One region of the Nonomuraea sp. NPDC050153 genome, then DNA from elsewhere that is predicted to be linked to it. Evidence: riboswitches for the same ligand, from Rfam matches in the RefSeq annotation. Region 1 holds a riboswitch; each other region holds the start of a gene.

Region 1 (7,154 bases):
GGGAAGACGATACGGTGCACGTCGGAAGCGGGGGTGACGTGCGGTCCGGGGGCCGCCGGACGAACACCTCCACCATGATTTTTGACGTTAAGTGCCGTCAAGACCGCATTATGTAACCTAAATAAGATCGTGTTATTCCGTAACGCTTCGCGTCAATGCGATGACCAGTCGGGATGCGCCCCCGGGGGGATCAGAAGGGCGTTCCTCGCCCTGGCCAGATGTGGCAGATAAGACAGGTAGGCATTACCGAGGCGCCTGTCTTCGACTTGATCACAAATCGTGGGCTCACCCATAGACGGAAGGCCCCAAAAACCAATGAACAGCCCTAAAGCCGCCCAATCCGTGAAACCCCCCAAAAATGAGCGAGCTTCGCCCGTAAGTCAGGCTCCTTGACGACGCTCAAGAGTGGGAACCTGGCGGAAGGATGTTATTCCTCGGTCTGGAGGGTCGCTCGTGTGACGTCCGTGAGCAGTGCGGCCGCCCACAGGAACACCTTGGGGTCGCCGAGACCTGAGTCGGTGAGCCATTGCGCGGCCCTGCGCGCGTCCTGCTCGTCCTGGATCAGTCCCCAGGGTCCTGGCTGAACGCCGGTGGCCTGGTAGACGTCGGCGATGAGGCCTCCTATGCAGGCCCAGGTGTGCCAGTTCGCAACGTCGAAGCCGACCAGTTCGAACCCCAGCCGCCGGCCGCCGAAGCCGGGGAACCTCTCGCGCCGGGCCAGCCGTTCCGGGAGGCTCCCGGCCGATGTCTCCCCGCCGCCGTCGGCGATATCGGCCAGCAGCGCCGGAACATCGGCAGTGGCGAACCCGACCCCGAGCACGTGCAAGCCCGTATTGCCGGCCTTGTCGCGCGCGCTCTCAGCCTCCCCCGGACCGGCGAACCAGTCATCCCAACCACCGGGATCCACTGGCACCAGGTCCACCATGCAGTCGCTCATCGACACGAGACCAAGACCAGGAAGACTCATATCCTGCCAATCTTGCCGAACGGCGCGTGTAGCCACTCGATAGCCGGCAAGGACGTAGTCGGGTTCCACCGCGTTGTCTCCTCTCTCGGTCAGCATTCCTGTTCATCCGGACAGCCGGCCTGTTCACCGGCTCACGTACGGGACCGCCGGCGGAGACGGACTCGAGGTGGGCGCCAGGCTGGAACGCGAACCCCTCCGTGGCCGGGTGGTGATCTTTGTAGAGATCTGGATCATAACTGTGAGCTCGCCTCGCAGCCTCGACCGGCCGGTACGCCCCACGTCGGCCGGTCAAGGGTACGGTCGGCTGCCGGGCGCCTCGTCCCCGTCGCGCCGCCGGCGGCGCGGGCTCCGCTCGGCGAGCCGGCCGGTGCCGCGCAGAACCGTACGCCGGCTCTCGCGAGAGGTCAGTTGGGGCGGACGGACAAGGCGTGGCGGAAGACATTGTGCGGGTCCCAACGGCGCTTGATCTGTTGGAGCCGCTGGTAGGTGTCCTTGTAGTACAGCGTGTGCCAGGGAGTGCCCGAGGCGTTCCACCGGGGGTCGGCCAGATCCCTGTCCGCGTAGTTGATGAAGCTGCCGTCATCCGCGTCGCCGGCCGGAACCCCGCCGCTGTCGGCGTAGATGTCTTGGTACAGGTTCCTGATCCAGCCCAGGTGCCGGGTGTCTTCGGCCGTGCCCTGCCAGCCGACGAGGTAGCCGACCAGGAAGACCGAGTCGCGATGGGGCACGGCGGTCGCGGTCGGCGCAACGGCGTTGACCCGTCCTCCATAGGTGTTGATGAAGAGATTCGCGTACGGGTAGTTGTAGTCGGATCGGGTCAGATGCCGATAGGCGGTGGCGATCTGCCGGTCGGTGAGGCGCCGCCGCCGATACCCCGACTTGATCTTGAAGCGGAGGTCGGAGGGACCCGACTCGTAGGCGAAGGCCTGCGTGGCGGCGAGCCACGGAAGGGTGGACGACTGGCGGGCGGGCTGTACGGGGACGCCCTGCCCGAGCGCCTTCACCAGGTCGTCCAGCAGAGCCTGCGCGCCGGTGTCGGTGGCCACCTGCCCGGACAGGGTGATGGTCTCGCTGGGCCGGCTGGGCAGGGACAATTCGCCGTACAAGGCGGCCCCGGGTGAGCCGGGCGCCGAGTTCCGCTCGCCCCATTCTCCGAAGTTCCGGACCAGCCGGACGAACGCCTCCTGGTCGAGCTCCGGCCAGGGCCACTCCAAGGAGTAGTGCAAGACCGTGGAAGGAGGCCGGGGCAGCAAGGTGGCGGGCTCGCCGCCATGAGCGTCCGGGGACCGGAACCAGTACCGGGTGACGATCCCGAAGTTGCCGCCGCCGCCTCCCGTGTGAGCCCACCACAGCTCCCGGTTCGGATCCGACGGTTCCCGGGTCGCCACCACCCTCGTGGCCCTTCCCGAGGGTCCCACCACGACCACTTCCACCGCGTACAGGTGGTCGACGATCAGGCCGTGCAGTCGGCACAGGGCTCCGTATCCGCCGCCGCAGACGTGTCCGCCAATCCCCACGTCGGGACAGGTTCCGCCGGGGATGGTGACACCCCAGCCCAGGAACAGCTTCCGGTACGCCTCACCCAGCGTGGTGCCCGCCTCGACCATGAAGGCGCCGCGGCGCCAGTCGTACTGGACCGCGTTCATCGATGACAGGTCGATGAGCGTTTGCACGGACGGATCATCCACCAGGTTCTCGAAGCCGTGACCGCCACTGCGGACCGCGATCCGCCGACCTGTCCGCACCGCTTGGTCGACGGCCCCCAGTACGTCCTCAGTGGAGGCGGCCGGTCGCACGTGTTCGGGCGCGCACTGGAATCGCTGGTTGTAGCCCCTCGACACCAGCCAGCGATAGCGGGGATCGGCCGGGCCCACCATGTCCGGCGCGCGCGGGGCGAAATCCGGATCGGCGGTGCCAGGGCGAACGGTCCTTTGTGTGGCTTGGCTCATGGTCGGCCTCCTCACGCCCAGCCGCGGTCGGGCGAAGTCGCACTGACTGGCTGATCGACCGCGATTCGAAATACGACGCGTCCAAGCTATGAGGCCGCCGGCTGCAAACCGATTATGCTGACCCCCCTAGTAAAGGTAGGGTCAACCGGATTGTCAGCGACGGATGTGCCCTGCGCGGCAGAACCGCCTCGGCCGCGCCCGCTTGCCGCGATCGACGTCACAGGACTGGCGGGACAGCGACGCTGGGAGCCTCCTGAGGCCGTCCACCGTGCCGTCGAACACGCGCCGGCGGGTCGTCGGGCATGGTGGCGGGGACGGGCTGTGCCCGGGCGGCCCAGCGGCCGTCGTCGCTGCGGATGATGCGTACCGGGTGGTCGAAGCACGTGCTGACCAGCTCACTCGTCAGAACGTCTGCGACCGGCCCGGCGGCCAGGCAGCGTCCGTCGCGCAGCAGCATGGAGTGTGTCGTGGTGGCGGGCAGTTCCTCCAGGTGGTGCGTGACCAGCACGGTCGCCAGCGACGAGTGCCGGGTGCGCAGCGCGTCGATGCTGGCCAGCAACTGTTCGCGGGCGGCCAGGTCGAGCCCCGTGGCGGGCTCGTCGAGCAGCAGGAGCCGGGGCTGCGGCATGAGGGCACGGGCGATCAGCGCGCGACCGCGCTCGCCCTGGGAGAGGGTGGGCCACGCCGCCTGCGCCCTGCGGCCCATCCCGAGCATGGCGATCAGCCGATCCGCCCGCTCGGCCTCCTGCTCGCCGGGCGTCCAGCGGGGCACGAGCGCGGCGGTGTTCGTCAGCCCGGTCAGCACCACGTCGCGGACCCGCAACGGCCCGTCGGGGGTGTGACGCGGGTTGACGTGCCCCAGGTACGAACGCAGCTCGCGGACGTCGACCCGGCCCAGGGTCCGGCCGAGCACCTCGACCACGCCGCGGGTCGGGTGGGTGACGGCGCCCAGCAGTCCGAGCAGGGTGCTCTTGCCCGCCCCGTTGGCGCCGAGCAGCGCCCAGTGCTCCCCGGGACCGACGGTGAGCGAGATGCCCTCCAGCAGGTGACGACCGTCGCGGACGAGATCCACGGCGTGGGCCCGCAGCACGTGCCCGGTGTCGGCCGGACGGGAGACGATCGTCATCGGGCCGCCTCTCCGCCGGCCGTCCGCCCGCGTGCGGCCTCCGCACACTCCGACGGCCGCGGCCCCACCTGCCCAGGCCGGGGCCCGGCTACTGCTGCCACCACGCACGCGCTCCTCTCGGCAGGCCATCCAACTTATCAGGTTATCAGACATCTGATGTTTAGGGCCGCCGCATCACTGCACCGGCCCGGCGGTGTTCTGCAGGCAGGCCGGGGGTTCGGCGTGACGCGGAGCGTGAGTGCTGTTTGACGGCGTTCGGCCCGGCCTGGCAGGATCTCCGCCTGTCAATCATCCAGAGGACTCGAGGGACCTGGCCCTGTGACGGTCCGGCAACCTCCCCGGCGGTAAGCCGGCGGGAAAGGTGCCAATGCCAGGAACGATGAGGGAGTCTCGATGAGCGTGCTGCTTGATGTTCCTGTGCTGACCGGCGATCTGGTACGGCTGGAGCCGCTGGCCATGGGGCACGTGGCGGATCTGGCGGCGGCGGCCGAGGAGGAACGCTCGTCCTACGGCTTCACGCTGGTGCCCCGCGCGCCGGGGATGAAGGACTATGTGGAAACGCAGCTCGAACGCGGTGGGCTGACGCCGTTCGGGCAGGTCCGGGTCGCCGACGGCAGGGCGGTGGGTTGCACCGCGCTGTGGGATCCCCGCACCTGGCCGGATCGGCCCGGCCTGCGGGCGATCGAGATCGGTTTCACCTGGCTGGCCGCCTCCGCGCAGGGCACCGGGATCAACGCCGAGGCCAAGCTGCTGCTGATGACGTACGCGTTCGAGAAGCTCGGCGTCGCCCGCGTCGACCTCAAGACCGACGCCCGCAACCTCCGCTGCCGCCACGCGCTCGAACGGCTCGGCATCCCCTTCGAAGGCGTGCTGCGCTCCTGGTCCATGTCGTGGGCGCCGGGCGAGGAGGGCACGCTGCGCGACTCGGCCATGTTCGCCGTGACCGCCACCGAATGGCCGACGGTAAGAGCGGCATTGCGTGCCCGTCTCACCGCTGTCGGCTCCCGCTCCGAGGCTCCGGCCAGGCGGTGTGCCTCGGCGAGATACCCGACGACGAGTCCGGGATAGGCCCGGATACCGGCCTGCCTCAGGACGGGAATCGAGCGGGTGTGCGCGGTGATCGCCTCGGAGCAGCGCCCCGCCCGCTGGTAGGCCGGCCCCAGGTGCGTGAGGATCGCCCCGCGGGTCAGGCGGTTGCCCGCCTCGCCGACGCGGGCGAGGGCGCGCAGGTGGTGGGTGATCGCTTCGTCATGGCGGCCCGCCCTCCGGTGGGCGACCCCGATGTCATCGAGCAGCGCCGCCTCGCGACTGGTGGTCCCAGCGCCCCGGCGGATCGGGGCGGGCGGCCCGATCTCCAGCCGCCACGTACCGCCCCTGCTCAGGGTCTGGGTGATCGCTCGGACGGTGCCCGCGTGGTGATGCACGAGCGGACGCGAGGGCGTCGGGGGCAGGCCCCTCAGCGGCGCGGACGGGCTTGACTCTGACACCGCGTCAGGCGGCACGGTTCGGGCCATGTCTGTCACCTACGTCGGCTCCGGGCCGTACTGCTACGCCAACTCCCTCGCGATGGCCCTCGGCGACAAGGCGCCGCCTCCGGCCGTGATCGAGGTCCTGACGGGCTCCCCGTACGGAATGCAGCTGATCGGCGGGCGCCTTCCGCTGTTCGACCCGTTCGGCTGGGACCCCGAGATCGGGCTCGACACCGCGATCGACCTCCTCGGCTGGGAGTGCGAGCACGTGGACGGTGGAACCGCCGCGGCGGCGCTCGACCGGCTGCGCCGCGCCTGCCGGAACGGTCCGGTGCTGGCCGGGCCGCTGGAGCTCGGACTTCTGCCCTACCAGCCCGGGTCGGGCAAGGCGGTCGGCGCCGACCACTACGTGGTGGCGCTGGAGGTGGACGACGACACCGTGCTCGTGCACGACCCGGAGGGCTACCCGTACGCCACGCTGCGGGTCGGCGCGTTCGTCGAGGCGTGGCGAGCGGAGCTGATCACCTACCTGAAGCGGCCGTTCCGGATGCGGCACGGGTTCACCCGGCGCGAGCCGGTCACTCCGGAACAGGCGCTGCGCCGCTCCCTGCCCGCCGGGGCGGCCTGGCTGGCCGGTCGGACGGATCTGGAGGTCTCCCCCGGCACGCTGGGGCAGGCGGAAGCCGCCGAACGCACGGCCCGGATGGTGGAGGAAGGGCTGGACCCCGAGATCAGGATGTTGTGGCAGGCGTTCGCGGTGCGGGTGGGCGCCCGCCGCCTGAACGACCTGGCGGCCTGTCTGTCATCCCTCGGCCTCGACGCGGGCGCGGCCGTCGCCGCGGAGCAGGCCCGCATCGTCGGAGGGCTGCAGGGGCCGCTCGTGTCGGGCGACGACCCGGCGCTCGCGGCCGGCCTGCGCCGCCTGGCTCCGACGTACGAACGGCTGCACGCAGCCCTGAACGTCGGCCTGAACGTCGGCCTGAACGCCGGCCCGCCACCGTCGTCCGAGGACGCCGGCTAGGACCCCGTCGGCTTGGAGAGCCGGGAAGCCGGCGGCCGGAGCTTGGCCGGGCGCATCGGCGGTCGTACCTTCTGGTTCAGGGCGCGGTGAGCCCCGGGGGTGCCGTGCCCTGATGTTGCTTGGGATCGATCGACGCTGGAGGAGTGCCGTGGGCTTACGGGTGGCAGTCGTGGGCGGTGGGCTCGGTGGGCTGGCGGCGGCGCTCACCCTGCGCCGGGCCGGTGTGGACGCCGTCGTGTACGAGCAGGCGCCCGTGCTGCGCGAGGTCGGGGCCGGGGTGGTGGTCGCGCCGAACATGGTCCGGCTGATCGGGCGGCTCGGTCTGGGGGACGCCCTGGCCCGGTGCGCGGTCTGGCTGGAGGCCGCGTTCGAGTTCCGGCGGTGGGAGAACGGCCAGGTCCTCTACGCGCAGCCGATGGGCGAGGCGTGCGAACGCATGTACGGCGCCAACCTGCACACCGCGCACCGCGCCGACCTGCTCGCGATGTTCCAGAACGCGCTGCCCGCGCAGGCCGTGCGTCTCGATCATCGCTTCGTGGCGCTCGACCAGGACGACGCGGAGGTCCGGCTGACCTTCGCGCATCGAGCGGGCGGCGAGACGAAGGTGCACGCCGACGCGGTG
Region 2 (7,154 bases), on a different contig from region 1:
GATGATCGCGAACGGCAGCAGCACGTGCGTCACCGCGACCACGACGGCCGGGTAGCTGGTCAGCAGCTGGGCGGGCTGGTCCCGCAGCCCGGACGCGACGAGCGCCCGGTTGACGAGCCCGTTGCCGGACAGCAGCACGACCCAGCCGTAGGTGCGTACGACCACGCTGGTCAGCAGCGGCGAGATCACGATGACGAACAGCAGGGTCCGCGGCACGCCGGGGCGCCGCCGGGCCAGGAAGTACGCGGCCGGATACGCCAGCGCCACGCACAGCACCGCCACCAGGAGCGCGGTGGCCAGGGTCCGGAGCAGGGAGCCGTAGAAGTACGGGTCGGTGAACACCCGGGCGTACTGCTCGAAGGTGAATCCGGGCAGCGCCGCGTTGAAGGCGTCGACGGGGCTGAAGCTGAGCCGCAGCAGCCGTACGAGGGGGACCAGGAACAGGGCGGCCAGGAAGGCGACGAGCGGCAGGACGTATGGCAGGGCGTACGGCAGGCCCGCCCACCGGCGGGTCATCGCGCCTCCGTTTCCAGGAGGATGACGTCGGCGGGATCCCAGCTCGCGAACACGGACGTGCCCGCGCCGGGCGGGTCGCCGGCGCCCGCGCCGGTGTCGGCGACCTGGACGCTCAGGGTGCGCCCGCCGGCCAGCCGCACCTCCACGTGCCACGCGTCCCCGGCGAAAGCCCGATAGCCCACCGTCCCGGCCACCCCACCCGCGCCCGCATCGTCCGGGCCCGGGATGGTCAGGTGGATGCGTTCGGGGCGGACGGCGACGACGGCGCGGTCGCCCGGCCGCAGCGGCAGCGGGCCGCACCCGACGACGAGCCCGCCGGCGTCCAGCGCGCCCGAGGCGGTCACCGTGCCCTCCAGGACGTTCGCCGCGCCGATGAACTGCGCGACGAACCGGCTGGCCGGCCGCCGGTAGACCTCGTCAGGGGTGCCGAGCTGCTCGACCCGGCCGCCGTGCATGACGGCCACCCGGTCGGACAGCGCGAGCGCCTCCTCCTGATCGTGCGTGACGAAGACCATGGTGGTGCCGATGCGCCGCTGGAGGGCGCGCAGCTCCACCCGCATCTCCCTGCGCAGCTTGGCGTCCAGGTTGGACAGCGGCTCGTCCAGGAGCAGCACGGCGGGCCGGATGGCCAGGGCGCGGGCGAGGGCGACCCGCTGCTGCTGCCCGCCGGACAGCTGTCCGGGCCGCCGCCCGGCGTACCCCTCCAGGCCGACCAGGCTCAGCGCCTCCCGCACGCGCTCGTCCCGCGTGCGCCGGTCGAGCCGGCGGACGCGCAGCCCGTACGCCACGTTGGCGGCCACAGTCATGTGCGGGAAGAGCGCGTAGTTCTGGAACACCATGCCCAGGCCCCGCCGGTACGGGGGCCGCCCGGTCACGTCGGAGCCGTCGATCACGATCCGCCCGGCCGTGGGCCGGACGAAGCCCGCGACGCAGTTGAGCAGCGTCGTCTTGCCGCAGCCGCTGGGCCCGAGAATCGACAGGAACTCGCCCTTGCGGATCGACAGCCGGTCCACGTCGAGCACGCGCGCGCCGTCGTACCCGGCGGCGAGCCCGTCGATCTCGACGTGCCCGCCGCCTTCTTCCGCGGTCAGCCGAAGATCTGGTTCCACCGCTGCTGCCATTCGTTCAGCTTGGGGGTGGCGACCGCGTAGTCCACCCAGATGAACTTCTTGAAGACGTCGGGACCGTGCTTCACCTTCTGCTCGAACGGCTCGCTGTAGGAGATCGAGTCGTTGCCCGCGGCGTACCAGGTGCCCTCGGCGAACGGCTTCTGGTTCCGCGCGGCGGTCAGGTAGTCGAGGAACTTGTTCGCCAGGTCGCTCCGCTGCGTCCCGCCGGCGATGAAGTACGAGGTCAGCGCGCCCACGGGGCCGGACTTGGGGTAGGTGAAGCCGATCGGGGAGCCCGCCTGGGCCATGGCGAAGGCGCGGCCGTCCCAGAAGGGCATGATCCAGGCGTCGCCGTTCTCGATGACGGTGGCGGCGTTGCCCGCGTTGGCGGGGAAGGAGGACACGCAGCCCTTCAGCGTCGCGAGCTTGTCGAACGCCTTGTCCACGGCGGCCGGATCGGACAGCTTGCCGCCCTGGGAGGTGACCAGGGCGGAGAAGAACTCCAGGCCGGGGTTGTAGGTGAGCGGCGGCAGGGCGACGTGGCCGCAGTACTGCTTGTCGAAGATGTCCGCCCAGTCCGCGGGCGGCGTCTTGATCTTGTCGGTGCGGTAGAGGAGGCCGGTGGAGCCGGTGGTCAGCGGCACTCCGTACTGCTTGCCGTCGTACGCGGACTTGCCGGCGAGCACCGGGTCCAGCTCCTTGAAGTGCGCCAGCTTGTCGGTGGCCAGCGGCTGGAGCAGCCCGGCTGAGGCCGCGGGCAGCGACGCGTCCGGCGTGAAGGCGATGACGTCGAACGGTGGGTTCTTGCCGCCGGCCGCGCGCAGCTTGGTGAGCCATTCGGCGTTCGCGCCGTAGACGAGGTTCACCTTGGCGCCGGTGTCGCGTTCGAACGGCTCCACGAACGACTTCTTGAACAACTCTCCCCACGCTCCCGCGAACGCGGTCACCGTGAGCTCCTGCTTCGCTCCGCCCGAGGAGCCGCCGGTGCCGGAGGAACCGCCCGAGGAGCCGGCCGTGTCGACGCCGCCGCAGGCCGTGACCGCCAGCGCGAGCACCATGCCCAGTCCCGCGAGGCGAGTGAATCCGCCCTTCATCTTTCCCTTCCCATTTCGAGCAGCCGGCCAAGGGCGCATGGCAGCACGACTCGACATCCGCGCTTGCCGCCAGGAGCACCGTTCAGCTCGACGACCATGTCATCACCCGGGGCACCCCGCCGCGGTGGGAGGGTTGCCGTCCAGCAAGCCGGGGCTTCGCACTGGACTCGTGACATAAGCGACTATATCAGTAGGATTTACATAGATATGGCGCAGGGCGATGTTTAGTGGCCTTTGTCTCTTTTGTTCCGGTCTTCCTGGGGGTCGCGCGTCAGCGCGCGGTCGCGTCGGCGGGCTCCATGAAGACCACCGGGACCTGGTTGTCCTCGACCACGCGGCCCAGCAGCCGCCCGAGCGCGTCGCGCTCGCCGGGCTCCAGGCCCGAGGGGAGCTCGTCGATCCGCGCGCACGTCGCGGTGTAGAAGGCGTCGGCCAGCTCGGCGCCCCGCTCGGTGAGCGCCACGCGGACGGCGCGCCCGTCATGCGGGTCCGGCTCCCGCCGCACCAGGCCACGCTGGGCGCTGCGGTCGACCAGCTCGGTGAGGCTGGACTTGGCCAGGTGCAGGATCCCGCCCAGCTCCCGCATCCCGTACGGCTGCGCCATCAGCACGCACAGCAGCTGCCCCTGCTGCGCGGTGATCCCGTATTCGCGAGCCGACTCCGCGTAGACGGCGTTCACCAGGAAGGAGGCGCGCACCAGCCCGGCGACGACCCCCATGTGCCCATCCGCTGCCTTGGCCATGCCGCCGACCCTCTGATTGATTCGGAAAGCGAACGATCAGTCTAGCAATCCCGCGGCGCAGGGTGTCAGTCGTTGATCAGGGCGTTGATCAGGGCGTCGCCGAGGGCGATGCGCGCGTAGCATCCGATCATGGATCGGCCACCCCCGGCCAAGGCCGCATGACCAGCCGCCGGCGACCATCCTGGACTCACTCGGCGCGCCGTCCGACACGCAGGACGCTCAGATAACGGCGTGACGCCCGGTCGCCCATCCGCGTGCGGATGCGCTCGGCGACGGCGTCGAGCAGGGGCTCACGGACATCGCGGTCGAGCCTGCGATACAGCGACGTCGAACGAAGGTGATCGGCGAAGCCGTCCCCGTCGAACCATTGAACGGTCGGGTGCCAGCGCACGATCGTCGGGCCGAACAAGCCGCCGGGATCGTCGACCAGACCCCAGCCCACGTCGGTGGTGCGCACGTCGTCCTCCAGCGGCGGATGACCCCAACCAGGATTCCCGGGGCAGAAACGCTCGTGGAGATCGGCGGTCTCGGCGTACACCTCGGGCTCTCCCAGCCGGCGGACGACGACGTTGCCGAGCAGTGCCATCCAGCCTCCGGGACGGAGCACGTCGTGCGCCCGCCGCCAGCCGATCGACGGGTCGACCCAGTGCCACGAGGACGCGGCCACGAGGACGTCGAAGCGTCTGCCGCGGTCGTCCCACTCCTCAAACGTCGATCTCTCGACTGTGACGTTGCGGAAGCCGGCGAGCCGCCGGCGCGCGAGTGCGGCCATCTCCTCGCCCGGCTCGACCGCGGTCACCGAACATCCGAGCGCCGCCAGCGAGCGCGTCGCCTGACCGGTACCGCAGCCCACCTCCAGCACCGACGACCTTTCGTCCATCCCGGTGATGCCGCCAAGGTCCGCGAACAACTCGTCGGGGTATCCCGGCCGGACCCGGTCGTAGAGCTCCGGCACCTCGTTGAACACCCGACCGAGGTCACGTCGCTCCGGGCGCGTCTTCGGATCATCAGCCACGAGCGCAAAGGCTAGGAGACTCGTCCACGGGGACGCCACTGGTTAACGGCAACCGCCGACGTCACTGCGAGCAGCGGGCCACACGTCGATCACCCGGCCAACGATGCGAGCCGGGCCACGAGTCACCGGCAAAGGCGACCGCACCCGGCTCGGCGTCTGCCCAGCTTGAACTGATCGTGAACAGAATTGCTGAACACTTGTGTTCGGGGGCGCGCTTCCAGCATGATCATGATGTATCGCTTCCCGGATTTCAAGGAGGAACGGATGCGTCTACGTGCAGGGCTCCTGGTAGCCGGCATGGCCGCCGCGATCGTCAGCGTGCTCAGCGCCCCTGCTTCTGCTCAGGCGGCCGCCTGGACGAAAATCGGCGTGTACACCAGCAAGTACAACTGCGTCGACGCCGGCCAGATGTGGGTCCGCGAGGGTTGGAACGAGTACGAGTGCTCAGGGAGCGGCAGCTACTGGGAACTCTGGGTCCGGTAGTGCGGTGAACGGGACGCCGTCCTCGGCGGCGAGCTTCTCCAGGCGATCAAGGCGGACATGCCGGAGGGCCCACGGAAAACCCCCGGCGTTCGGGCGTGTCCCGGCTATATGGTGCCGTTCGTGGACACTCTGGAAAGCCTCGTCATCGCCCGCCGGCTGCGCGTCCCCATCGGCGCCGCCCCGGCCGGCTCCGCGTCCGGCTGGGGTGAGACCGCCGCCCGCCAGCTCGACGCGGCGCTGCTCAGCGTCGGCTTCACGTGCTCGGCCGCGCTGCTCGAGCGGCTGTCGGGGCTGCGCGGCGAGACCGTGGTCGACCTCGGCGTCCGCATTCTGGCCACTGTCCGCACCCTCGTGGGCGACCACGTCCAGCACAACGCGTACTTCCTGAACTTCCCCAAGAACGTGCCCGACACGCTGGAGTTCTGGGCCGGGCTGCTGCGCGAGGCGCTGCTCGACCCGGTGGCCGCCGCGCGCGTCGAGACCTCGACGCTCAACCTGCTCTCCCTGCCCGGCTACGGCCGCTACCAGCACACCTACGCCGACCTGCTGGCCGCGCACGACGAGCTGGTCCCGCTGGCCGGTGACCGGGTGACCGTGCTGGAGCTGGGCGGGAGCCTGGAGTCGGAGGCACGGGAGCTCTACTTCTCCCTGGCCGGCTCCGAGGTGCCCCTGGCCGCCGAGGACCTGGACGCGCTGCGGCTGCTGGCCGGGTTCTGCGCCGACGAGCCCGAGCGCATCCCCGTGCGCGAGAACCGCGCGATCGTCAACGAGGTCCGCCTCGCGGGCGGCCGGCCGCTGCTGGTCGACACGGTGACCGACGTGCTCCGGCTCGCCTGCGGCTGCTCCGGCGGCGACGTCACGCTGGCCGAGCCCACCAGGTTCCGTTCGTTCCGCCGCGCCGAGCGCCGCGCCCTGCTGGGGGCGCTGGACGCGGTCGCGTCCCCGGCCAAGCTCGGCGACGTGCCGCGCCACCGGGAGGAGTGGAAGCGCCTCGGCGAGCGGCTGCACCCCCACGAGTATCCGCAGTTCCCCAACGCCGCCGCCGTCTTCGAGACGGCCAGGGGCACGCGCCGGGCCGTGAGCCTGGACAGCCGGGTCGAGGCCGCCCTGTCGGAGGGCCGCACCGCCGAGGCGGTGAAGCTGCTGGAGAAGGCGCCCGGCGCGCTGCTGCGCCGCCTCGACCACCTGCTGCGGACCGGCGGGTCCGACAAGTCCGCGACGGACGCCAAGGACGTGCTGGACGCGGCGGAAAGAGCCGCCGCCGGCGCCTCCGGCCGCGTCCTGCTGTCGCTGCGCGAGCATCTGCAGAACCGGCTCGCCCCCGTCGCGGGCCGCGTCTTCACCAACCGGTACGGCAGAGCGTGGGCGACCCCCGACTCGCGTTCCCCGCTGGCGGAGCAGGCCCTGTCGCGGGCGCTGGCCATCCTGGACGAGGAGATCGCCCGCCGCCTCCCCGACCCCGGCGAGCTGATCGTCGATCCCGACGTGCTCGACGTCGCCCTGCCGCTGTCCGGCAAGGCCGTCGCGCCCGGCCTCGGCATGCTGCCCCGGGGCTCGGTCTCGGCGGTGGACGGCGAGCTGCTCAGGTTCTTCGTCCACTGGCGCGAGGCCGGGCAGCGCACCGACTACGACCTGTCCGCGCTCATGCTCGACGACTCCTACGACAACCCGACGCACATTTCCTGGACGAACTACACCAACGATTTCGCCGAGTACTCCGGTGACCTCACCGAGGCGCCCGAGGGCGCGTCCGAGTTCATCAACCTCCGGCTCGCCGCCGCGACCCAGCCGATCATCATCCCGCAGGTGCACATCTACGCCGGGGAGCGGTTCGACCAGGTCGCCGAGGCGTTCTTCGGATACATGATCAGGGACGCCGCGCAGGAGGGCAGGCCGTTCGAGCCGCGTACCGTGCGCATGAAGTCGGACCTGCGCGGCTCCGGCCAGATCGCCCTGCCGCTCGTCTTCCTGCGCGGCGGCGACGGCGGATGGCTGGTGAAGTGGCTGCACCTCTACCTGAAGGGGCACCCCGGCTTCAACCAGGTGGAGGGCAACCGCCTCACCGCCTCCCTGCTGGTGCGCTCCATCGTCGAACGCGACTACCTGCGCGTCCGCTACCTGGCCGACCTGCTGCGCGCGAAGAGCTCGCCGGCCGGGCACACCACCTACATCGGCCTGGAGGCGCCGGCCGACCT
Region 3 (7,154 bases), on a different contig from region 1:
TGGACGGCTTGACCCCCAGCCGGTCGGCCGCCCATCGCTGTGAGTTGTCCGACACACCGCTCGCGGCCGCGATCCGGTGCCCCGCCTGAGCCAGTGCGGCGCCCAGGGCCGAGCCGACCTTGCCCGCCCCGAGTACGCCGACAGTCAGCCGTGCCGGGCGATCCCCTGCGTCCATGACGTCACACCCCTGACCTGCTGAGGAGAAACCTGCGGGGCGGACCGTCGCCCCGGCCTCAACCAGGCACGACACGCGGGATCGCGGTCCGACGAGCAGGCTTCTGTTGTGGCACTGCCGACCAGCGTAACGGCCCCTCCGAGTGGCGGACCGTAGGGTACGGTCCGCGACTTGCCCGGGGGCTCCCACGTGACCGCGGTTTTGCCACCCGTTGAGTTAACGACAAAAGCGACAAGGGGATACAAAAAGTGCACCCCCTGTCGGAAGAGATGAGGAGAGGGGTTTCATCGCATGGCAGCGGGCGCCGAGTCCCCTCATCCAGGACCCGACGCCCGCGGGATGTGACCTCTTGGAGGTGCGACCGGTTGGCCGCTCGCCGACCGACCAGCCGGGATCCGAGCCCGGGCCGGACGAGTGCCGGCCCGGACTCTTTCCTCTTTCAGTGGTGGCTCGGCACGTAGGCGTTGGCGCCGCCCTTGCAGCCGGCGAACGCGGCGCCGATGACGGCGATGGCGTTGCCACAGACGTTGATCGGGATCGCGATGGGAAGGTGCAGCTGGTTGCCGCCGAGCACGCTGCCGTTGCCGCTGGTCGTGTCGGCGTGCGCCGGGGCCGCGAGCGACAGCATGGCGACGGCTCCTGTGACGGCAATGACCTTCTTCAGCACGAGGGCTCCTCTCGGTTTGGCGGCCTGGGCCGCCGGTGCTTGCTCGGAAGCGATCCGTTGTGCCAATTGGGGGTTGGCGCAACGCGACCACTCGGTGACATTCTGTAAACGTACCTCAAGTCGGCGACAATGAGTAGCCAAATGATGACGATGCGTGTCACTCGAAAGTCATGAGATAGTCCTGAGCATGTGGCTCACCTGGCGTGCCGCAACGGAACGCGCGCTGTACGGCGAGGACGGCTTCTACCTTCGCGAACGCCCCTCAGGCCACTTCCGGACCTCGGTCAGCGCCTCCCCGGCGTTCGCCGGCGCGGTGCTGGCGCTGCTGTCGAAGGTGGACGCCGAGCTCGGCGGTCCCGACGTGCTCGACCTGGTCGACATCGGCGCGGGCGAGGGCACGCTGGTCACGCAGGTGCTGGCGGCCGCCGAGCCGGCGCTGCGCGACCGGCTCCGCGTCACCGCCGTCGACCTCTCCCCCCGTCCGGAGGGCCTGCCCGAGCGGGTCGCCTGGCGGCGGAGCGTGCCCACCGGCATCACGGGCCTGGCCATCGCCAACGAGTGGCTCGACAACGTGCCGCTCGACGTGGCGGAGCAGACCGCGGCCGGGCCGCGCCTCATCATGGTGAACATCCGCACGGGCGAGGAGCGCCTCGGCGACCCGCCGGAGCCGGACGACCGCGCCTGGCTCGACCGGTGGTGGCCGCTGACCCGGGTGGGCTCCCGAGCGGAGATCGGCCGCCCTCGCGACGAGGCGTGGGCCTCCGTCCTGGGGCGCCTCACGAGGGGCCGAGCGATTGCCGTTGATTATGCACACCTTGTGGATAACCGGCCGCTCTGTGGCACGTTGACCGGTTACCGCGACGGCGCGGTCGTTGCCCCGATCCCCGATGGGACCTGCGATATCACCGCTCATGTCGCTCTTGACGCGTGCGCCGAGGCCGGTCGCGGGGCCGGCGCGATATCCACAACCTTGTCCACACAGCGTGACGCGCTGAGGGCTCTGGGGATCACCGGCACCCGGCCCCCCATCGACCGGGCCCGCACCGATCCGCGTGGTTACATCCGGGCACTGGCCAGGGCGTCGGAGGAGGGTGAGCTGATCGATCCGGCGGGGCTCGGCGGCTTCGGCTGGCTCAGCCAGCGGCGGTGACCTCCAGCGACCGCAGCCCCCGGATGATGAAGCCGGGCTTCCAGCTCGGCTCCTGCCGCAGTTCGAGCTTGGCCGCCCGGTCCAGGAGCGCGCCGTACGACTCCATGAGCTCGATGCGGGCCAGCGGCGCGCCCAGGCAGAAGTGGATCCCGGCTCCGAACGAGATGTGCGGATTGTCGGCCCGCCCCACGTCGAGCCGGTCCGGGTCCTCGAACACCGCCGGATCGCGGTTGGCCGAGCCGAACAGCAGCGCCACCTCCGACCCGCGCGGGATCTCGACGCCATGGACCTCGATGTCCTCCAGCACCCAGCGCTCGAACATCTGCAGCGGCGTGTCCCAGCGCATGACCTCCTCGACGGCCGTGGGCAGCAGCGAGCGGTCCGCGCGCAGCCGGGCCAGCTCGGAGGGGTTCCTGAACAGGGCCCACCAGCCGTTGCCCGTGACGTTCACGGTGGCCTCGTGGCCGGCGTTGAGCAGCAGCACGCACGTGCCGACCAGCTCGTCCTCGGTCAGCTCGTCGATCTGCGCCAGCGCGCTGATCAGGTCGTCGCCCGGAGCCCGGCGGCGCTCCGCGGCCAGGGTCTTGAGGTAGCCGGCGAACTCGGACGCCGCCCGCACCGCCGTGTGCTGGGCCTCAGGGCTCGGGTTGAGCTCGTACATGCCGCAGATGTCCGCCGACCAGGGGCGCAGCAGGTGGCGGTCGGCGTGGGGGATGCCGAGCATCTCCGCGATCACCGTCACCGGGAGCGGCTCGGCGACCTCGGCGAGGAGGTCGCCGCCGCCCTTCTCCACGAACGCGTCCACCAGGCCCTCGGCGATGGCGCGCACCCGGGGGCGCAGCGACTCGACCATGCGCGGCGTGAACGCCCTGGAGACCAGCCGGCGCAGCCTGGTGTGCACCGGCGGCTCCACGTCGAGCATGCCCGCCCTGATCACGCGCCAGAACGGCTCGTGGAACTCCGGCTCCGGCGGCCTGCCGAACTCCTCGTGGGTGGCCACGTGGAGGTAGGACCGCCCCAGGCGGCGGTCCCTGAGCAGGGCGTTCACGTCGGCGTGACGTGAGATCAGCCACTGGTCCGTCGGCTCGAAGTAGCTCACCGGCGCCTCGCGCCTCAGCTCGTCGTACACGCGGTACGGGCGAGCCACGAAATCCGGATCCCAAGGGTCAAAGCGCACTATTTCATCTTATGGAGTGGGATCCTCCTGCGGCACCGCCCGCTTGCTCCGCGCCCGGATGTTCAGCAGCTCGACGACGAGCGAGAACGCCATCGCGAAGTAGATGTAGCCCTTGGGGATGTGCTGGCCGAAGCCCTCGGCGATGAGCACCACGCCGATCAGCACCAGGAACGCCAGCGCCAGCATCTTGATGCTCGGGTGCCGGTCCACGAACCTGCTGATCGGCCCCGAGGCGAACAGCATCACCAGCACCGCCACCACGACCGCCGCGATCATCACGCCGAGCGTGTCGACCATGCCGACGGCGGTGATGACGGAGTCGAGCGAGAACACGATGTCCAGCACCATGATCTGGACGATCACGGAGGCGAAGGAGGCGGCCGCGGCCTTCTTGCCGTCCTTGCCGACGGGGCCGTCCATGCTGTGGCCGATCTCGGTGACGCTCTTGCCCAGCAGGAACAGGCCGCCGAGCAGCAGGATCAGGTCGCGTCCTGATATTTCGTGACCGAAGACGGCGAACAGCGGCTCGGTGAGCTGCACCACCCACGACAGGGCGAGCAGCAGGAGCAGCCGGGTGATCAGGGCCGCGCCCAGCCCCAGCACCCGGGCCCTGTCCCGTTGTTCGGGAGGTAGCCTCCCGGCCAGGATGGAGATGAAGATGATGTTGTCGATCCCCAGCACGATCTCCAGGGCGACAAGGGTGAAGAAACCGATCCAGATCTGCGGGTCGGTCACCCAGTCCAACATCTGCGCACCTCCATGACATACGAGCGGGGTTTCCGGTAGCAACGAGCCGGACCCCGAAGAAGTTCGCGGACTTGCGATCGATGGAGGGGATTGGGTTATAGTCTCCGCCGTAGGTCATGAGTGCCAGCGACAAGCCCCGGCTAGCTGGCCGGCAACCCTCGCGTCCGCGGCGGGGTGCCCCGGGTGAAGACCTGGTCCGTCACGAGGCGTGGCGGGCAAGCGCGGGCTCCATGGCTGCTTCCAGGGGTCCGATGGCCCTGAGGGAGATGTGCCATGTCCACCCTGACGATCTTCAGCTCCGTCCCCGCTCACGCCGCCGCCGAAGAGGCTCCCGCCGTCACGAGCCGGCCGATCCCCGCCGTGCTCGGGGCCGATCTCGAGGTGCCGGTCAAGGGCGGCCGGCTCGTCGGCTACGCCAACCTCGACTACGCCGCCAGCGCCCCCTGTCTGGAGCCGGTCAGCGCCGCCGTCACCGCCGCGCTCCCGGCCTACTCCAGCGTCCACCGCGGCGCGGGCTACGCCTCCCAGCTCACCACCGCCCGCTACGAGCAGGCCCGCCACACGGTGCGGGCGTTCGTCGGGGCCCGCACGGACGACGCCGTGATCTTCACCCGCAACACGACCGACGCCACCAACCTCCTGTCCCGCTGCCTGCCCGCCGACACGACCACCGTGGTCTTCGACACCGAGCACCACGCCTCCCTCCTGCCCTGGCAGAAGTCCGTACGGCTGGCGCCGCCCGCCTTCCCCGGCGAGGCCGTCCGCGCCGCCGACGAAGCGCTGGCCGGCATCGAGGGGCCCAAGCTGCTCGTGGTCACCGCCGCCTCGAACGTCACCGGCGAGCTCTGGCCCATCGCCGCCCTGGCCCACGTCGCGCACCGGCACGGCGCCCGCATCCTGGTGGACGCCGCCCAGCTCGTACCGCACCGGCGGCTGAACCTGACCGCGCTCGACCTGGACTACGTGGCCTTCTCCGGGCACAAGCTGTACGCGCCGTTCGGCGCGGGCGTGCTGGTCGGGCGTCGGGACTGGCTCGCGGCGGGCGAGCCGTACCTCAAGGGCGGCGGCGCGGTGCGGTCCGTGGGCGACGACACCGAGTGGCACGACGACCCTGAGCCGCGGCACGAGGCGGGCACCCCGAACGTGCTGGGCGCCATCGCCCTGGCCGCCGCCTGCGACGCGCTCACGGCCACCGGCTGGACCGCGCTCGTGCGCGAGGAGGAGCGGCTGATCGCGCGCCTGCGCTCGGGGCTGGCCGCGATCGAGGGCGTGCGGGAGCTGTCGCTGTGGGGGGACGACCACCCGCGGGTCGGCATCGTGTCGTTCACCGTGGACGGCTACTCGGCCCGCGAGGTGGCCGAGACGCTGTCCAGCGAGTACGGCATCGGGGTGCGCGACGGCAAGTTCTGCGCGCACCCGTTCGTCCGGCACCTGCTCGGCGAGCCGGAGCGCAGGAGCTCGGCCGGAGAGAGCGAAGGCCGAAGCGGGCGCGACCATGAGCACGCCGGGGGGTGCGAGGACGGCACCGCCTCCGCGGTGCGGGCCTCGATCGGCATCGGCAGCACGCAGGAGCACGTGGACCGGCTGGTCGCGGCAGTGCGAGACCTCGCGAGCCGCTGAGCGAGCCGACAAGCGAGGCGCTGAGCGAGGCCGGCGAGCGAGGCCGGCGAGCGAGCCGCTGAGGAGCCGGTGGGCGAGCCGTCAGACCGCGTCGGAGCGGTTCGGCGGCTTGCGGTGCGGCGGCGGCTCGTCGGAGACCAGGGCGTCGATGTCCCTCATGTCGTCGTCGTTGATCCCGCCGGCGTGGTGCTCGGCCGACTGCCTGGGCACCCGTGGCGCCTCGGCCTGCTCCACGGTCGGCGCGGGCCTGGTGGTCCTGGTCGTGACGTTCGACGGCTCCGGACGCCGTACCTGTGCGGCGCGCTCCTCCTCGGCGTCCAGGCGTTCCGAGCGCCGGCGGAACATCGCGGCGAAAATGCCGTCGATCCCGATCCGACCGCCCCCGAGCGCCAGGAACAGCAGGGCCAGTGCCCCGAGCGCGCCGGGCAGCTCCCAGCCGCCGGTGGTGGACAGCACTCCGTGCCCCGCGTGCACGTACATGATGGCGCCCAGCATGTTGACCAGCAACAGGAACCCCACCAGGCGCACCAGCAGGCCCAGGATCAGGAAAAGGCCGCCGACGGTCTCGACGACGGACGCGAACGCCGCGGCGAGCTCGGGCATCGGGATCCCCATCCCCTTGAACGCCTGCCCCGTGGCCCCGAGGCCGCCTTCCCACTTCTGCAAGCCGTGCGCCAAGAAGATCACGCCGGTCACCACCCGGGCGATCAGGGCAGCGACATCAAACACAACTTTCTTCATGGTGTTATCTCCCCCCGTTCCTGGTATTCCTCCCCGTGTCCGAGTTAGGGATGCGTTTCCATGCCATTCCTTGACCCGGCCCCACCCTGGATCATCAACCGGGGCGGTGGCAGCATTGCCATATGACGGAACGTGTGGTCGGAATCGGCGCGGGTGCGAAAGAGCTGGCCACCGAGGACATGATCCTCAACATCGGCCCGCAGCACCCGTCGACCCACGGTGTGCTCAGACTCCGGCTGACGCTCGACGGCGAACGCATCACCGCCGCCGAGCCGATCATCGGCTACATGCACAGGGGCGCGGAGAAGCTGTTCGAGGTCCGCGACTACCGTCAGATCATCATGCTGGCCAACAGGCACGACTGGCTGTCGGGGTTCGCGAACGAGCTGGGCGTGGTGCTCGCCGCCGAACGCCTGCTCGGCATGGAGCCCCCGGTCCGGGCCGTGTGGGCGCGTACGCTGCTGGCCGAGCTCAACCGGGTGCTCAACCACCTGATGTTCCTCGGCTCCTATCCCCTGGAGCTGGGCGCGATCACGCCGCTGTTCTACTCGTTCAACGAGCGCGAGCGCATCCAGGCCGTCATGGAGGAGATCTCCGGCGGTCGCATGCACTACATGTTCAACCGGGTCGGGGGCCTCAAGGAGGACCTGCCGCTCGGCTGGCTCGACCGGGTGTCGGAGGCCGTCGCGGAGACCCGCCGCCGGGTGCCCGACATCGAGAACCTCATCCTGCACAACGAGATCTTCATCGCCCGCACCAAGGGCGTCGGCGTGCTCACCCGCGAGCAGATCACGCAGTACGGCGTCAGCGGCCCCATCGCCAGGGCCTCCGGGGTGGACTTCGACCTGCGCCGCGACGACCCGTACCTGGCCTACTC
Region 4 (7,154 bases), on a different contig from region 1:
GCTCGGCCGGCCCCTGGGGGAAGGCCACCGGCAGCACGGTCGCGGGCCGTCCCGCGCGGTAGTAGCCGCGTCCGGGCGCGTCGAGCACGGCGATGCCCACGGTGGCGACGAACGTCTGCGTGCTGTCGGCGTACGTGGCGCGCAGGGCCACGTGGCAGCCCCGCCGGACGGCGGCGGGCTGGAACGCCGCCCGGCAGGGCGCCTCGGGGGCGACCCCGGCGAGCACGTACGTGACACGTGCCCCCGACGGGCTGACCCCGGGCACGGTGGCGGGGAAGATCTGCGAGACGGGCCACGCGCGCCAGCGCTCTGACACGGGCGGCTCCGGCGCGGGCCAGATCGCGGACAATATGGAGAGCAGCACAACCGACAGCTGGTACACGTCGACCTCGGGAGGGGAGGAGAGGGGACGCCCGCGCGTTGCATTCTGACACGTGCCCGCTGATTGTTTCCGACGCTTCGGTAAACAGACCGATACGCGGAGTAATTCCGATCTGTGTGCTTTCGTACTAAGAAGTAGGCGCAAGTCGGACATGCGCGCCAGGCGGGAGCCCCAGCCGCTGCGCTGCGTCACCGGAGTTGACCGCGATCGCGATCAGCCCCGCCGAGTCGGCGAACGCCACCAGCTCCCCGGGCGGCACCGCCGCGAACGTCTCTCGGTACGGCAGCGCGAGCTGCCGCCGGCCCAGCCAGACCCCCAGCGTGTCGCCCACCCGCACGCCCAGCGTGTGCAGGTCGCCGGCCGCGATCGAGAGCTGGGTGTTGCCGTAGCGGTCGACCGAGACGACCTCGCCCTCCACCGAGCCCTCGCGCAGCAGCGAGGTCGGCTCCGGCAGCGTGACCAGCCGGCCGATCGGCACCTCCGGCCCCAGGTCCGACGGTCTCAGCCCGCCGCACAGCCGCCCGGCGACCGGCGAGAAGACGTCGCGCCCGTGGAAGGTCGGGGAGACCGGCCGAAGGAAGTGCTCCTCGTTGCTGATCGCGTAGGCGGCCTCGGCGCCGCCGCTGGCGCGCACGGCCCACGACAGCACCCCGTTGTCGGGGCCGATGAACACCCGGCCGCCCGCCTCGACGGCCACCGCGCGCCGGGCACCGCCCGCACTGGGATCGACCGCGCCGATGTGGATGCCGACGGGGAGGTACGGGATGGTCTGGGCGAGAACCGCCGCGCCACGCCGTACATCACCCGAGGGGATCAGGTGGCACACGTCGATCACCCGTGCCTCCGGGGCGATTCCGGCGATCACTCCGTGACAAGCCGCTACATAGCCATCTTCGAGCCCATAGTCGGTGAGGAGCGTGATTACTGAGGTCACATTTCGTGACTGTACGTCTCTCAATACGCCGTGAACAGCCGCACTCCGCACATTACGATTGGCCACGGGCCGCGTGCGTGCGGAGTCGTCGCGCGCCCCTTTCCCGAGGAGGACACCATGGGAGCACCGCTCAGCGGTGACAATGCTGCCCAGGAAGCGTCCGGCCAACCCCTCTCAGAACGCGATCTCGAACTCCTCGCCTTCGAACGCCAATGGTGGCGGTACGCGGGCGCGAAGGAGCAGGCCATCAAGGAGAGCTTCGGGTTCTCCGCCACCCGCTACTACCAGTTGCTCGGCGAGCTGATCGATCGGCCGGAGGCGCTGGAGCAGGATCCCATGCTGGTCAAGAGGCTGCGCAGGTTACGGTCCACCCGTCAGCGCGACCGCGCGGCCAGGAGACTCGGCATGCGTCCCTGACCGGCTGGGTAAAGCAGCCGCGTGAAGAACATCCCTGGAATGAAAGCGATCCTGGACGATCCGGCCGGCGCCGTGATCGGGCTCGACTTCGACGGGACCCTGTCGCCGATCGTGCCCGATCCCGCCGAGGCCGTGATCCATCCGAAGGCGTCGGCGGTGCTGGCCGAGCTCGGCGCACACGTCCTGGCGGTGGCCATCGTGACAGGCCGGCCGCCGGCCACCGCGCTGGCGCTCGGGCCGGGCCTGGCCGACGTGCCCGGGCTGGTCGTGCTCGGGCACTACGGCTTCGAGCGCTGGGAGGCCGGGCGGATCTCCGGCCCGCCGCCGCCTCCGGGCGTGCTCCAGGCCCAGGCCGAGCTGCCGCTGCTGCTCGACTCGCCGGGCCTGGAAGGCGTCACCGTCGAGGACAAGGGCCGGGCGGTGGCCGTGCACACCAGGCGCAGCCCCGACCCGGAGGGCGCGCTGGCCAGGCTGCGCGAGCCGCTGGCCAGGCTGGCCGAAGAGCACGGCCTGGTGGTCGAGCCGGGGCGCTTCGTGCTGGAGCTGCGGCCGCCGGGCATGGACAAGGGGCAGGCGCTCAGCCTGTTCCTGGCGGAGCGGGCCGCCAGGTCCGTCATGTTCGTGGGCGACGATCTCGGCGATCTGGCCGCGTTCGAGGCCGTACGCGCCTCGGGGCTGCCCGGCGTGACCGTGTGCAGCGGCTCCGCCGAGGTCACGAAGCTGGCCGAGCAGGCCGACATCGTGGTGGACGGGCCCGACGGCGTCGTCGCGCTGCTGGCGGAACTCGTGGCGGCTTTCAGCCGTTCGTGACCGGGCTGCAAGTCGCGCTCTCTAGGGTCGGGCGCATGCACAAGCGATACCTCGCCGCCGCGGCCGTGGCCGCGGTCACCCTCCTCGCGACCGCCCTGCCCGCGCACGCCGCGCCCGCGCAGGCGGTCAAGCTGCGGCACGGCCTGACCCTCTACGTTCCGATCAAGTGGAAGGTCTACCGCCACGGCGCCGACCAGGTCCAGATCGTGACCGGCAAGTGCGCCAAGCCCAGCGGCTGGGGGACGCCCGAGTGCGACGCCTTCTACGTCTTCGGCCCCAAGTACATCAAGATCGGCGCCGAGGGGTTCGGCCCGTACACCGGCAAGAACCCCTTCTACACGGCCAGCGACGTGCAGCCGTGCCCGTCCAACCGCAAGTGGGGCGAGCACATCGGCCCGACGGTCACCAGGGGCCTGCGCCAGGTCGGGGCGGGGCACAAGGCCGCCTACAACGCGTGGAAGTCGACCTGCGTCAGCTACTCCGGTGCGAAGGTCCTGGCCCGCTTCACGCAGCGCGAGTGGTATCTGCCGAAGAGCAAGATCCTCGTCGTGGACCAGTGGAACACGCCGGGGCTGTCCGACACGCTGGAGAACGCCGACTGGAACTGACCGCGCTCAGATCTCGTCCAGCGCGTCGAGCTGGGCCGCGAGCCACTTCTGCGGCGGCAGGGCGGTGGCCGCCGCGTGCAGCTTGTCGCGCCGCATGCGGCGCTCGTCCTCCGGCATGACGAGCGCGGCGTGCAGCGCGGCGGCCGTGCCGCTGATGTCGTACGGATTCACCACGAGCGCGTGCGGGCCCAGCTCGGCCGCCGCCCCCGCCTCGCGCGAGAGCACGAGCGCGCACCTCGTGGACAGGATCGGGCCCTCCTTGGCGACCAGGTTCATCCCGTCGCGGATGGGGTTGACCAGCAGCACGTCGGCCATCCGGTACGCGGCCAGCGAACGCGGGTAGTCGTCGTTGACGTTGAGGATCAGCGGGTCCCAGTCCTCGGTGCCGTACTCGTCCTCGATCTCCTGCGCGCAGCGCAGCACCGACGCGGTGTATTCGCGGTATTCGGGAAGGTCGTGCCTGCTCGGGTACGCGAACGCCAGATGCACCACCTTGCCGTGCCACTCGGGATGGGCGGCCAGGAACTCGCGGTAGGCCACCAGGCCGCGCACGATGTTCTTCGACAGCTCGGTGCGGTCGATGCGGACGATCAGCCGGCGGTCGCCCACCTGCTCCCTGAGCGCGATCATGTGCGACTCGACGTCGGGCTCGACGGCGCGCTCCCACAGCGCGTCGCCGTCGACGCCGAGGCTGTGCACGCCGATGCGGGTGGTCCTGCCCTCATGGGTGACGCTGCGCCCCACGCGGTCGACCTCCGCGCCGAGCAGCGCCTCGCAGCAGTCCATGAACGCCAGCGCCCACCTGTCGGCCAGGAACCCGGCGTGATCGGCGCCCAGGATGCCTTCCAGGACCTCGCCGACCACCTCGTCGGGCAGCAGCGAGAAGTATTCGGGCGGCGCCCACGGGGTGTGGCTGAAGTGCGCGATGCGCAGGTCCGGCCGCTCGGCGCGGAGCATGGCCGGGGTCAGCGTCAGGTGGTAGTCCTGCACCATGACGCGGGCGCCGTGGCCGGCCTCCTCGGCCAGCGCCAGCGCGAACGCGCCGTTGTAGTCGCGGTAGGACTCCCACTCGCGCTCGAACCTCGTGCCGAAGTTCGGCGAGTTGGGGATGTCGTAGAGCAGGTGGTTGACGAACCACAGGGTGGAGTTGGCCACGGCGTTGTAGGCGCGGTGGAAGGTCGCGGGCGGGATGTCGAGCATGCGCAGCGGGCCCGTGTCGTATCCGGCGTGGTCGATCCGGCCGCCGGGCACCAGGCGCACGGCGCTGCGGTCGCCGTCGGACAGCGCCGCGCACACCCACAGCACGCGGTCCTTCCTGGCCACCTCGGACAGCGCCGAGACCAGGCCGCCGCCACCGCGTTTCATGGTCAGCTCACCGTCGTCCGAGACGGTAAAAGAAACGGGTCCTCTGTTGGAGGCCACCAGGACGCTGTTCATCTACGCTCCCTTCGCCCATAGGATCCCAGCTATGGCGCTAGATGAGCTAACCGAGGAACTCGCCCGCTCGGCCGCCGGAGGAGATCATCGCGCACTTGGCGAGCTCCTGGCGCGGATCGAGCCCGATGTGATGCGGCACTGCGCCCGGATCCTCCCCTATCACCAGGACGCCGAGGAAGCCTCCCAGGACACGTTGCTGGCCGTGGCGCGCAACATCGGCCGGTTCGAGGGCCGGGCGCGGTTCAGCACGTGGCTGCACATCGTGACGGCCAACTGCGCGCGCACCACGTACAGGTCGCTCAAACGGCGGGCGGCCGAGCAGACCTCCGACGAGTTGCCCACGCAGAAGCCCGACGTGGCGCGGGTGAGCGTGATCGCGGGCTCGCGGCTCGACCTGCTCGACGCGATGGAGGCGCTGGAGGCCGACAAGCCCGACCTGGCGCAGGCGCTGGTGCTGCGCGACATCGTCCAGCTCGACTACAACGAGGTGGCCGAGCAGCTCGGCATCCCGCTCGGCACCGCCAAGTCGCGCATCCATCAGGCCCGCAAATACGTGCAGGGAGTGCTGGGTGATGATTATCGCTGAGACGCCGCGTCCCGCATCCTGAGACAGGTGGCCATCCCGGCCTCATGGGCGGGTAGAGTCCATTTCAACAACTGCATATTGCTCATCCAGAGGGGTGGAGGGACCGGCCCTGCGAAGCCCCGGCAACCCTCCCGGCTTGAGACTCGCGACCTGGCGAGGCCGACCGGGACAAGGTGCCAATTCCGGTCTGCGGTCAAGGTGGCCGCGGGCGAAGATGAGGGAAGGCCTCGCTTCATGTCGCTCGACTTTGGTCCTGCTGTCGGTCTGTCCTGCCGTGAGTGCGGCACGCGTTACCCGCTCGGTCCGAGCTTCGCGTGTCTGGAGTGTTTCGGGCCGCTCGAAGCGGCCTATTCCTTCGGCGAGGTGACCCGTGCCGACATCGAGTCGGGTCCCGCCAACATCTGGCGTTACCGGTCGTTGCTCCCGGTGCCGGTTGACGTCGCCAGTAAGCCCAATATGAACCCCGGTTGGACCAAACTGGTCAAGGCCGGAAACCTCGGGCGCGCGCTGGGCCTCAAGTCTCTGTACGTGAAGGACGACTCGGGCAACCCCACCCATTCCTTCAAGGACCGGGTCGTCGCCATCGCCGTCGAGGCGGCGCGTAACTTCGGCTTCCACACCCTTTCCTGCTCCTCCACGGGCAACCTCGCGGGCGCGGTCACCGCGGCGGCGGCGCGCGCCGGGCTCGAGGCGTGCGTGTTCATCCCCGCCAACCTCGAAGCTGCCAAGATCGCCATGGCTCGCGTGTTCGGCGGCAAGCTGATCGGGATCGACGGCACCTATGACGAGGTCAACCGGTTCTGCTCCGAGCTGATCGGCGACCCGCTGGGCGACAAGTGGGGGTTCGTCAACGTCAACCTGCGGCCCTACTACGCCGAGGGCTCCAAGACGCTCGCGTACGAGATCGCCGAGCAGCTCGGGTGGCGGTTGCCCGAGCAGATCGTCATCCCCATCGCCTCCGGCTCGCAGCTCACGAAGATCGACAAGGGCTTCCGCGAGCTGGTGAAGCTGGGGCTGGTCGAGGACACGCCGTACAAGGTCTTCGGGGCGCAGGCGGCCGGGTGCTCGCCGGTCTCCACCGCGTACAAGGCGGGGCACGACGTCGTACAGCCGGTCAAGCCCGACACCATCGCCAAGTCGCTGGCCATCGGCAACCCGGCCGACGGGCCGTACGTGCTCGACATCGCCCGGCGCACCGGCGGGGCCGTCGAGGACGTCACGGACGCCGAGATCGTGGCCGCGATCAAGCTCCTGGCCTCGACGGAGGGCGTCTTCGCCGAGACCGCGGGCGGGGTGACCGTGGGCGTGCTGAAGAAGCTCGTTGAGAGCGGGCGGCTCGACCCCGAGGCCGAGACCGTGGTCCTCAACACCGGCGACGGCCTCAAGACGCTCGACGCGATCAGCGACGACGCCCAGCCCACGGCCGTGATCCGGCCCTCCCTCGACGCGTTCCGCGCGGCTGTCTGACAACCAGGAAAGGCAAGTTAAACCATGAGCGTTTCGGTGCGGATTCCCACCATTCTGCGCACCTACACCGGGGGCAACGCCGAAGTCAGTGGCGAGGGCGCGACTCTTCGTGACGTCCTCACCCAGCTCGACTCCGACTACCCGGGGATCGGCGCGAGAATTCTGGATGAATCGGGCAAGATTCGTCGTTTTGTCAACGTTTACGTTGGGGAAGAGGACGTCCGTTTCGCCGACGGGCTGGACACTCCGGCACCTGAGGGCACTCAGATCTCAATCATCCCGGCCGTAGCCGGCGGCTGAGTGCCATAGATCACACCTGAGAAGGCGCCCCTAGTGGGCGCCTTCTCCATTTCCAGGCCAAATGAAACGTTGAACCGCCTTCGATGCGAAGAAATGCGTCGTTTGCAGATTGACTCTGTTGCCAAACCCCGTGCCACAGGTATGGTCGAGGGCGATCGTCTGGCTGATTTTCCGTTAAGTCGGGCGATAACGGGTCTCGCGGAGGAATGGGTG

What was found. Region 1 has a riboswitch for S-adenosylmethionine ahead of ACIBQ1_RS40665 (GNAT family N-acetyltransferase). Riboswitches for the same ligand answer to the same signal wherever they lie in the genome.
Region 2: it holds a riboswitch for S-adenosylmethionine, as region 1 does, so the genes downstream of both, ACIBQ1_RS20975 (PotD/PotF family extracellular solute-binding protein) here and ACIBQ1_RS40665 (GNAT family N-acetyltransferase) in region 1, are expected to answer to the same signal.
Region 3: it holds a riboswitch for S-adenosylmethionine, as region 1 does, so the genes downstream of both, ACIBQ1_RS25745 (aminotransferase class V-fold PLP-dependent enzyme) here and ACIBQ1_RS40665 (GNAT family N-acetyltransferase) in region 1, are expected to answer to the same signal.
Region 4: it holds a riboswitch for S-adenosylmethionine, as region 1 does, so the genes downstream of both, thrC (threonine synthase) here and ACIBQ1_RS40665 (GNAT family N-acetyltransferase) in region 1, are expected to answer to the same signal.

The regions. Positions count from the first base shown of each region.
Region 1 covers NZ_JBITJQ010000023.1:118,165-125,318, reverse strand. Annotated here, with positions in the region: gene ACIBQ1_RS40680 (hypothetical protein) at 428-1,036, opposite strand; gene ACIBQ1_RS40675 (FAD-binding oxidoreductase) at 1,372-2,916, opposite strand; gene ACIBQ1_RS40670 (ABC transporter ATP-binding protein) at 3,134-4,042, opposite strand; SAM riboswitch class I at 4,328-4,428, shown strand; gene ACIBQ1_RS40665 (GNAT family N-acetyltransferase) at 4,436-5,110, shown strand; partial or broken gene ACIBQ1_RS40660 (tetratricopeptide repeat protein) at 5,137-5,556, opposite strand; gene ACIBQ1_RS40655 (hypothetical protein) at 5,555-6,532, shown strand; gene ACIBQ1_RS40650 (FAD-dependent monooxygenase) at 6,681-7,154, shown strand, end outside.
Region 2 covers NZ_JBITJQ010000007.1:370,570-377,723, forward strand. Annotated here, with positions in the region: gene ACIBQ1_RS20965 (ABC transporter permease) at 1-516, opposite strand, end outside; gene ACIBQ1_RS20970 (ABC transporter ATP-binding protein) at 513-1,625, opposite strand; gene ACIBQ1_RS20975 (PotD/PotF family extracellular solute-binding protein) at 1,604-2,719, opposite strand; SAM riboswitch class IV at 2,774-2,894, opposite strand; gene ACIBQ1_RS20980 (MarR family winged helix-turn-helix transcriptional regulator) at 2,991-3,461, opposite strand; gene ACIBQ1_RS20985 (class I SAM-dependent methyltransferase) at 3,649-4,476, opposite strand; gene ACIBQ1_RS20990 (hypothetical protein) at 4,741-4,959, shown strand; gene ACIBQ1_RS20995 (hypothetical protein) at 5,080-7,154, shown strand, end outside.
Region 3 covers NZ_JBITJQ010000010.1:226,412-233,565, forward strand. Annotated here, with positions in the region: gene ACIBQ1_RS25720 (Rossmann-like and DUF2520 domain-containing protein) at 1-175, opposite strand, end outside; gene ACIBQ1_RS25725 (chaplin family protein) at 615-842, opposite strand; gene ACIBQ1_RS25730 (SAM-dependent methyltransferase) at 1,030-1,992, shown strand; gene ACIBQ1_RS25735 (cytochrome P450) at 1,976-3,169, opposite strand; gene ACIBQ1_RS25740 (TerC family protein) at 3,179-3,916, opposite strand; SAM riboswitch class IV at 4,029-4,144, shown strand; gene ACIBQ1_RS25745 (aminotransferase class V-fold PLP-dependent enzyme) at 4,190-5,536, shown strand; gene ACIBQ1_RS25750 (DoxX family protein) at 5,618-6,277, opposite strand; gene ACIBQ1_RS25755 (NADH-quinone oxidoreductase subunit D) at 6,400-7,154, shown strand, end outside.
Region 4 covers NZ_JBITJQ010000040.1:24,782-31,935, forward strand. Annotated here, with positions in the region: gene ACIBQ1_RS52850 (hypothetical protein) at 1-316, opposite strand, end outside; gene ACIBQ1_RS52855 (S-adenosyl-l-methionine hydroxide adenosyltransferase family protein) at 510-1,316, opposite strand; gene ACIBQ1_RS52860 (DUF3263 domain-containing protein) at 1,434-1,733, shown strand; gene otsB (trehalose-phosphatase) at 1,773-2,543, shown strand; gene ACIBQ1_RS52870 (hypothetical protein) at 2,579-3,151, shown strand; gene ACIBQ1_RS52875 (trehalose-6-phosphate synthase) at 3,158-4,588, opposite strand; gene ACIBQ1_RS52880 (RNA polymerase sigma factor) at 4,620-5,174, shown strand; SAM riboswitch class I at 5,254-5,395, shown strand; gene thrC (threonine synthase) at 5,409-6,641, shown strand; gene ACIBQ1_RS52890 (MoaD/ThiS family protein) at 6,666-6,941, shown strand.